3 regions of the Neisseria weaveri genome follow, and region 1 is predicted to be linked to each of the others. Evidence: predicted binding sites of a transcription regulator. Region 1 holds the regulator's gene; each other region holds the start of a gene.
What was found. Region 1 encodes FNR, which switches genes on or off when oxygen is low (the NO sensors DNR and NnrR bind a similar motif). Its sites were predicted from a motif close to TTGATNNNNATCAA; they were not measured.
Positions count from the first base shown of each region.

Region 2: a site for FNR is predicted at 1,693-1,706, ahead of EL309_RS08730 (universal stress protein). Genes of this name have one in related genera too.
Region 3: a site for FNR is predicted at 1,507-1,520, ahead of ccoN (cytochrome-c oxidase, cbb3-type subunit I). Genes of this name have one in related genera too.

Region 1 is NZ_LR134533.1:1,711,675-1,714,931, reverse strand. It holds gene edd (phosphogluconate dehydratase) at 1-473, shown strand, start outside; gene EL309_RS08320 (bifunctional 4-hydroxy-2-oxoglutarate aldolase/2-dehydro-3-deoxy-phosphogluconate aldolase) at 557-1,195, shown strand; gene fnr (fumarate/nitrate reduction transcriptional regulator Fnr) at 1,344-2,072, opposite strand; gene hemN (oxygen-independent coproporphyrinogen III oxidase) at 2,206-3,257, shown strand, end outside.
Region 2 is NZ_LR134533.1:1,816,297-1,819,553, forward strand. It holds gene EL309_RS08720 (segregation and condensation protein A) at 26-910, opposite strand; gene EL309_RS08725 (tRNA threonylcarbamoyladenosine dehydratase) at 907-1,683, opposite strand; gene EL309_RS08730 (universal stress protein) at 1,859-2,326, shown strand; gene mutM (bifunctional DNA-formamidopyrimidine glycosylase/DNA-(apurinic or apyrimidinic site) lyase) at 2,553-3,257, opposite strand, start outside.
Region 3 is NZ_LR134533.1:1,555,553-1,558,809, forward strand. It holds gene EL309_RS07585 (M61 family metallopeptidase) at 1-1,462, opposite strand, end outside; gene ccoN (cytochrome-c oxidase, cbb3-type subunit I) at 1,782-3,218, shown strand; gene ccoO (cytochrome-c oxidase, cbb3-type subunit II) at 3,242-3,257, shown strand, end outside.

The DNA.
Region 1 (3,257 bases):
TCTTCGAGGATCAAAAAGAAGTATTGGCGGCATTCGAGCGTGGAGAACTGGAACGCGACTTTATCGCCGTTGTACGCTTTCAAGGCCCGCGTGCCAACGGCATGCCGGAATTGCACAAACTCACGCCACCGTTAGGCATTCTTCAAGACAAAGGCTTTAAAGTCGCTTTAATTACAGACGGCCGCATGTCGGGCGCGTCAGGCAAAATTCCGGCCGCCATCCATATGTCGCCCGAAGCCCTGCTGGGCGGCAATATCGGTAAAATACAAACAGGCGATTTAATCCGTTTCAACTCCGAAACCGGTGAACTCAATGTACTGATTGATGAACACGAGTGGCGACAACGCACCATTCCTCAGCCAGATTTACGCCGCAACCATCACGGACTCGGACGAGAATTATTTGCCGCTTTCCGCAACCAAACCAGCAGCGCAGAAACCGGTGCCATGAGTTTCGGCGGCGATTTCGCCTAACCAAATTTTCAGACGGCCTCCCGCACCCGACACAATTATCACGGCTGTTTGCCAGTCAAACAGCCGTGCCGACGGAGATTTTTATGAACGCTCAAGACATTCTGACCACCAGCCCCGTGATTCCCGTAATCGCCATCGACAATCCCGACACCGCCGTCGACCTTGCCGCCGCCTTGGTTGCAGGCGGCATCCGCACATTGGAAATCACCCTTCGCACCCCGTTCGGCCTGGAAGCCATCCGACAAATCAAACGCGAACTGCCCGAGGCCGTTGTCGGTGCCGGCACCGTGATTAACGCCGAACAGCTCAAAGCCGTAGAAGATGCCGGCGCAGCTTTTGCCATCAGCCCGGGCATACATCAGCAATTTATTCAGACGGCCTCAACAAGCAGTATCCCCCTGATTCCCGGCATTGCCACACCGGGCGAATTAATGCTCGCGTTGGAATACGGCATCGACACCTTAAAACTGTTTCCTGCAGAAGTCGTAGGCGGTATCCAAATGCTCAAAGCACTGTACGGCCCGTTCCCTCAAGCCAAATTCTGCCCCACCGGCGGCATTACCCCGGCTTCGGCAGCGGAATATCTGAATTTACCCAATGTATTATGCGTAGGCGGTTCATGGCTGACGCCGAAAGAAGCCGTTGCCAAATGCGACTGGCACACCATTACCCGGCTGGCTGCCGAAGCCGCCGCATTGGGCCGTTCCGTTTCCCCTGTCTGATGAATCATTTCGCGGAATATCCTTCCGATAAACATCATCCGTATTTCATACGCAAATAAAACCATTGAGGCCGTCTGAAAATTTCAGACGGCCTCAATCATGATAAAAATACAAATTACAGTGAAGTCAAATCACAATCAAACAGTAATCAAACAGCATTCGAACAGCCCGACACCATTTTCTTCAACACTTGCGCATCTAAAATACGGATATGCTTGTGTTCAACCGAAATCCAGCCTTCCTGATGAAATTTAGACAAAGTCCGGCTAACCGTTTCCAACTTCAAACCGAGATAACTGCCGATTTCTTCGCGCGACATCCGCAAAATAAAATCATTCGCCGCAAAACCGCGCGAATACAGACGGTTCGACAAATTCAACAAAAATGCAGCCAAACGCTCTTCGGCACGCATATTACCCAACAGCAACATCACACCTTGGTCACGCACGATTTCGCGGCTCATCAAGCGGAAAAAATGCGTTTGCAGACTCGGAATCTGTCTACCCAACTCTTCCATATGCGCAAACAGCAGCTCGCAAACCTCACTGTCTTCCAAAGCAACCGCATCGCAGCTGTGGACATGCGAACAAATACCGTCCATACCGACCAATTCTCCGGACATAAAAAATCCGGTTACCTGATCGCGGCCGTCTTGGCTGGCAACCGTCGTCTTAAAAAAACCGGTTCGAATGGCAAACAGAGAAGTAAACACTTCTCCCGCCCTAAAGAGATATTCGCCTTTTTTCAAACGCCGGCTCTGACGGATAACGGCATCCAATTGCTCAAACTCCATCGGGCGCAATCCGACGGGCAAACACAATTCTTTCAAAGAACACGTGGAGCATAATGCTTTCAACTGATTTTTCGGCTCAGCCATAAACAGCAACCTTTTTTATTATTTCTATCTGAATGAATCCGCATTGATTCATATCAAAACATGCTTGTAACAATAAAGGCATTCTATCAAACTCAGCAAACTTTGACTAATCCAATACCTGCTTCCGAATACCATGAAACCCATCCTGCTGCATCCCGCCCCCCAACCGGAGTTCGACCGTCTGCTGATCGCCTCGCTTCCGGCCAACGGTCCGCGCTACACCTCCTACCCGACTGCCGACCGTTTCCACAGCGGCTTTACCGAATCCGAATACATCAACGCCTTGGAACAACGCCGTTCGGGTGCACTCAACAAACCGGTCTCGCTTTATATCCATATTCCCTTCTGCAACACCATCTGCTATTACTGCGGCTGCAACAAAATCATCACCAAAGACACCGGCCGCGCCGATGCCTATATCGAATATCTGGAAAAAGAGACCGCGCTTCTGGCAAAACACTTGCACGGCCGGCCCAAACTGGCACAGCTGCACTTCGGCGGCGGCACGCCCACCTTTTTAAACGACGAGCAACTCGAACGCGTATTCTCTATGATACGCAAGCATTTCGAGCTTATGCCCACCGGCGAATACTCCATTGAAATCGATCCCCGCAAAGTCAGCAGAGAAACCGTTTTACACTTAGGCAAACTCGGTTTCAACCGCATGAGCGTCGGCATACAGGATTTCGATCCCAAAGTGCAGCAGGCCGTCAACCGCATTCAAAGCCTGGAAGAAACCCGCACCGTTATCGAAGCCGCCCGCGAAGCCGGATTCAAATCGGTCAGCGTCGATCTCATCTACGGCCTGCCGCACCAAAACACAAACAGCATCAAAAACACGCTGGATACCGTTTTATCCCTCAACCCCGACCGTCTCGCACTCTATCATTACGCACACCTGCCGCACCTGTTCAAGCCGCAGCGGCGTATCGATACCGAAGCCGTACCCGGCAGCGAAGAAAAATTGGATATGCTGCAATATGCAGTCAACTATCTAACTGAAAACGGCTATATTTTCATCGGCATGGACCACTTTGCCAAACCCGACGACGAACTTGCCACCGCATTAAACGAAGGCAGGCTGCAACGCAACTTTCAAGGCTACTCCACCTATGCCGACTGCGACTTGGTTGCCATCGGCGTCTCCAGCATCGGCAAAATAGGCAATACATACGCTCAAAACGA
Region 2 (3,257 bases), 100 kb from region 1:
AAAGCATGATTACTGCGCCGAACGGCTAAGTTTCTGTTACCGATATGGATTCGGCTTCGGTGCTTTCTTGTTGTTGGCCTGAGATCAGGGTAACTTCTTGAGCAGAATCCTGCAGCAAAATGGTGATTTCGGCAAAGCTTTCCGCTTGGGTGATACGCACCAAACCTTCTTTGGCCAGCTCGAGCAAGGCGATGAAGTTAACCACGACATAAGCACGGCCTTGCTCGGGTTTGAAGAGTTCGGAAAAACGGCATTGCCCTTGTTGGTTCAGTTTGCGGAGAATAGCGCTCATCTGCGCCCGAACGGAAACGGCTTCCTGAATAACTTCGTGGCTTTTTTTATGGGTGGCGCGGGAAAGAATCGCCAGCCAAGCTTGGGTGAGATCGGCAATTTGAACTTCGGGGAGTTTGGCTTCGACAGCGATTTCCAAGGGCAGATATGCCCAAGCAAAATCGCGGCCGGCTCTGGGTAAGCCGTCCAAGCCTTGTGCCGCCAGCTTCATTTGTTCATAAGCCAACAGGCGGCGTACCAGTTCGGCACGCGGGTCGGCGGTTTCGTCTTCTTCGGTTTTTTCGGCTTGAGGCAGCAGCAGCCGCGATTTGATTTCTATCAGCACGGCCGCCATCAGTAGATATTCGGCAGCAAGATCGAACTGGTGGGCTTCTATTTGGGCGATGTAGTGGAGATACTGCTCGGTGATTTTGATCATCGGAATATCCAGAACATCGATATTTTGTTTGCGTATCAGATAGAGCAGTAAGTCCAAAGGCCCTTGAAAACTGGTTAGGACAACTTTCAATGCGTCGGGCGGAATAAATAAATCTTGGGGAATATCGGTAACCGGCTGGCCGAAAATCCAGGCAACGGCATGATTTTCAGACGGCATAGGCGTATTGACGGCAATATTCATGGCTGCTTACCGATATGTTCGATGGCGGCTTGGGCGCAATATAGTCCGAACGAAGCGGTAACCAACATGCTGGCGCCGTAACCTGCACACGATAATCCTTGCGGTGTGCTGTCAGTCGAACAGGCTTCTCCGGATTGCGGCGGAGTGATATTTTCCGTGGAATACACGCAGGGCACGCCCATTTTTGCTTTGGTGTCGCGGGAAAAGCCGTAGCGTTTGCGTAAGGTATAGCGAAGATTGGAGAGTAGGGGATCGTGTGTGACCCGGTTTAAATCGGCTGTCTGAATTTGAGCCGGATTTTTCTGGCCGCCTGCGCCGCCGCTTAAAACAAAGGCTTGTTTGTTACGGACAAAATAAGCGGCCATCGCTGCTTTGATGCGTATTTGGTCTATGGCATCGATAACAAAATCAAAGCCGTCTGAAAACAGTTCTTCTAAATTTTCTTCCGTAACAAAGTCTTCGATTTCGGTTACTTTGCATTTGGGATTGATTTGCCGGATACGTTCGTGCAATGAAGTCACTTTGGCTTTGCCGAATTCCGAAGTCAGTGCAGGAAGTTGGCGGTTGACATTGGATTCGGCCACATTGTCCAAATCAATCAATGTCAGGTTGCCGATGCCGGAACGTGCCAGTGCTTCGACCGCCCAAGAGCCGACGCCGCCGACACCGACTACGCATACATGGGCGCGGTGGAATTTCTGTAAAGCAGTATTGCCGTACAGACGGGCAATGCCGCCGAAGCGGCGTGAGGAATAGTTCGGCGTATCGGACATGGTTCGGCCTTGTGGTAAATCAAGAATCATTCAAAAATTTCCGCTCTGCGGAGGAAGTGGTATTATACTTCAAGGACGAAGCTGTGGGGCGGCTCGATTTTCGAGCGGAATCACGGCTTCATGAATAATGAAACTTTATCGACAGTATTGCGGTTATCACACAAGGAGAGTGAACATGTATAAACATTTGGTTGTCGCGGTTGACGGTAGTAAAACTTCTTTAAACGCCTTGAATCATGCGGCCGGTTTGATCGGCAGCAGCGATGCGCAGCTGACGTTGGTGCATGTGGCCAATCCTGCCGAATATATGGCTTTGGCTCCCGAATTCCTGCAACACGACAGCTATGAAGCGGCGGCGGTTGCACAAGGTAACGAAGTTTTGGATTTCGCCGAAAAAACTGCTCAGGAAAAAGGCGTTTCCCGTATCAACAAACATCTGTTGGTTGCCAACAAAGGTGCGCGCGAAATGGCGCAAGAGCTGGTTGACTATGCCGACGAGCAAGGTGCGGAATTGCTGGTGTTGGGTACGCACGGCCGTACCGGTTTGATGCATTTGCTGATGGGCAGCTTCGCCGAGACCGTGATGCGTCAAAGCCATCTGCCTTTATTGATTATCCGCAGCACGGAAAGCGATGCAGAATAATCTTGGCTGTTGATTTACAGATTGAGGCCGTCTGAAAAATAGATAGACATTCTGTTTTCAGACGGCCTTTTGATATTTGTTATTTGATGAGAACACGGAATCTGTATTGGTATTTTGTGCAAACCGGCTGATTCTTTAAATAATGATTGAAAGAACAAGTCCGCCTGTATTTAAACGGGCGGACTTTTGTTTTTTATGGGGCAGGGATTTTGTGAATTCCAACTGCTTACTTTTGGCAAATCGGGCAGTAGAAGGTTCCACGCTGGCCGATGGTGGTTTTCATAATTTCGGTTCCGCATTGGAGGCAGGACTGTCCTTGCCGCCCGTAAACGGTGTATTCCTGTTGGAAATATCCGCTTTTGCCGTCGCTGTTGACGAAGTCGCGCAAGGTGCTGCCGCCGGTTTCGATGGCGCGTTGCAATACGGCACGGATGTTGCCGACCAGAAGCGTGCATTCTGCCAATGTCAGCGAACGGGCAGGACGCAGCGGTGAGATGCCTGATTTAAACAGGCTTTCGTTGGCATAAATGTTGCCCACGCCGACGACAACGGCATTGTCCATTAATGCGGTTTTAATGGCACGTTGCTGGTTACTGATTTTTTGATGCAGATAGGCGGCGTTGAAGTCGTCGCTCAAGGGTTCCGGGCCTAAATGTTGCAGTAGAGGGTGGTGTTCTTCTGCGCCGGAAAACCACAGCATGGCGCCGAAACGTCGGGGATCGTGGTAGCGCAGCAGGGTGCCGTTGGTGAAGACGATGTCGATATGGTCGTGCTTGCCGGCTTGTACGGTTTGGTTGAGGCCGTCTGTAAAAATACGCAGGCTGCCGGACATGCCTAAATGAATCAGTAAAATGCCTGTCGGGAATCGGATTAATAAATATTTGGCGCGGCGGTTGCAGGATAAAACGGGTTGATGCTGCAATATTGACGG
Region 3 (3,257 bases), 160 kb from region 1:
CGAAATCTCCGGCAGAGTTTTGCGGTTCAATCCGGCAAACGTATGCACCGCCGTGGCTGCGCGTCAGGGCGTGCCATTGTAAATCGATACCTGCGTAAGAGAGACATTGGGTCAGCGGCAGATCATGGGTTGAATATAAGGCCGTCTGAAAAAATTCATTTAAATCCAAGCCGGTGATTTCTTGGCAGCGTTGTTGCCATTGTTTTTCCGGAATGCCTTTACGGGTTGCCTGCCAGTCGCGGTAGTGTTGTTGCATAACCGTGTCTAAACTGAATAAACCATTGCTTTTTTCACGAATAATCAAGTCTAGGCATAAAGCGGCCAGCGCGCCTTTTTGATAGTAGCTGACAATGCTGTTGGGACTGTTTTCATTTTGTTTGTAGTATTTGTTCCAAGCGGTGAAGCTGGATTCTGCCAACGTCTGTTTCAGACGGCCTTTGCCCTGCTGTACCCGGGTCAGGTTTTTGGCTAAGAGATTTAAATAGGTTTCGGGAGTAATGACGCCGCTGCGCACCAGGAATAAATCGTCGTAATAGGAAGTGATGCCTTCAAAAGCCCATAATTGTTCGGTGTAGCACTCTTGATCAAGGTCGTAAGGGGCGAATGCTTCCGGTTTGACGGATTTCACATTCCAAGCGTGGAAATACTCGTGTGAACACAGGCCGAGAAGTTGGACGTAGTTTTCGTCATTATCCGGAGTGTTGTGCAAAGGCAGGCAATTGCGGTCGGCAAGCAGGGCGGTACTGCTGATGTGCTCAAGACCGCCGTAGATATTGTCGCCGACGTGCAGGAGAAACAGATATTCTTCGAACGGCGCCGGTTCGGGAAACATTGCCAATTCTGCTTGGCAGATCTTTCGGATATCGTCGATAAAACGGGTTCTGTCAAAGTCGGCATAATGGCCGCTCAAGGCAATACGGTGCGGAATGTTGTTTGCCGAGAAGTGCAGGATTTCAATATTGCCGGTTTCAACTGGGTGATCGATCAATTCGGCATAAGAGGCCGTCTGGAAATTATGATGTGTATCGGATCCGATGCGGGGCAGGGTAGTGGCTACTTTCCAGCCGTGCGGCAGGTTTTGCAGGGAAACCTGGTGCGGAAAGTGTTCAAATCCCGATGCTTTCAGAAACAGGCAGGCACCGTCGAAAAAACCACGTTCGGTTGTAAGAAATGCGCCGCGTACAGACAAGTCAAAAGCGTAAACAGTGTAGCAAATGCGCCACTCTCCGGCCAAAGGCGGGGTTTTCCAAGTATTTTTGCTCGTTTGGATTAAGCTCGTTTGACGGTCGTTACACCAAGCGTTGATTTCGATAATGTGCCGTGAAAAATCACGAATCAGATAACTGCCGGGAACCCAGTTCGGCAAACTGAATTCTAAAGATAAGGCTTTTTCTTGGCGAAGCGTTAAGCAGATTTCCCACTGGTGTTTATTGGGGTTGGGAGAGACGGTGTAGTAAAGCATAGAAAATCCGAATTGTTAAAAAATGTTTAGATAGTCCAAACAGTTTGACTTGTATCAATAAGCAAAAAAGTTGCAGCCCTTAAGCTAGCGAGATACAAAGGTAAATCGTAGTTTTCCTTTGCGAAGTTATGGTTTTACACCGATTTGGCTTGGTATGGCAAAGGTTTTGATTTAAAATGTACCAGTTAAACTTCCGCTTTGCATGTCTGAAATGACGGCAGCGGTGTTAAATTAAGAAAAATCGGGTGTCTCTTTAGTTTGAATCAGAAAGCTAAAGCAAACCGATCAATATTAATTGCCATGTTTTATGGAGACCTTCATGGAAACGCAAACTTATAACTACAAAGTGGTGCGGCAGTTCGCCATCATGACTGTAGTTTGGGGTATTGTAGGTATGTTGGTTGGCGTGATTATCGCCGCCCAACTGTTTGCCCCTGCTTTAGACTTAACCGACATCGGCCCGTGGTTTCACTTCGGCCGTCTGCGTCCGTTACACACCAACGCGGTTATTTTCGCTTTCGGTGGTTGCGGTCTGTTTGCCACATCTTATTATGTTGTTCAGCGTACATGTAATGTGCGTCTGTTCGGCGGTAATTTCCTTCCGGCATTTACTTTCTGGGGCTGGCAGGCCGTTATCGTTTTGGCTGCAATTACCCTGCCTTTGGGTTATACCCAAGGTAAGGAGTATGCGGAATTGGAATGGCCGATCGATATCCTGATTACCTTGGTATGGGTTGCTTATGCCATCGTATTCTTCGGTACCATCGCCACCCGCAAGATCAAACATATCTATGTGGCCAACTGGTTCTATGGTGCGTTTATTTTGGCTGTTGCCTTGCTGCACATTGTTAATAACCTGAGCATTCCTGCCGGCTTTATGAAGTCTTATCCGATTTATTCGGGTGCGATTGATGCGATGGTTCAGTGGTGGTACGGTCATAACGCGGTGGGTTTCTTCTTGACTGCTGCTTTCTTGGGTATGATGTATTACTTCGTTCCTAAACAAGCAGGCCGTCCGGTTTACTCATACCGTTTGTCTGTGGTTCACTTCTGGGCATTGATCTTCACTTATATGTGGGCCGGTCCTCACCACCTGCACTATACCGCTTTGCCTGACTGGACTCAGTCTTTGGGTATGGTTCTGTCGTTAATTCTGTTTGCACCTTCTTGGGGCGGTATGATTAACGGTATTATGACTTTGTCAGGAGCGTGGCATAAATTACGTACCGATCCTATTTTGAAATTCCTGGTGGTTTCATTGTCTTTCTACGGTATGTCTACATTCGAAGGTCCGATGATGTCTATCAAATCGGTTAACGCGTTAAGCCACTATACCGACTGGACCGTGGGTCACGTACACTCGGGTGCTTTGGGTTGGGTAGGTTTCGTTACCATCGGTGCGATTTATTATCTGATTCCGCGCTTGTTCGGGCAAAAAGAAATGCACAGTGTCAAGTTGGTTGAAGCGCATTTCTGGATTGCTACAATCGGTGTGGTTCTTTATATCGCGTCAATGTGGATTTCAGGTGTGATGCAGGGTCTGATGTGGGGCGCTCTGAATGATGACGGTACTTTAACCTACTCTTTCGTTGAGTCAGTAAAACGCAGTATGCCTTTCTATATGATCCGTTTCGCAGGTGGTGTGCTGTATTTGAGCGGTATGGTAATTATGGCTTATAACGTTTACCGTACAGCTGTCGGCGGCAAACCGGTGGATGCTGAAATTCCTGCTGTTTCGCAAACTCAACACCACTAATATAAGAAAGACAGGCTACCAAAATGAAATTACAACAAT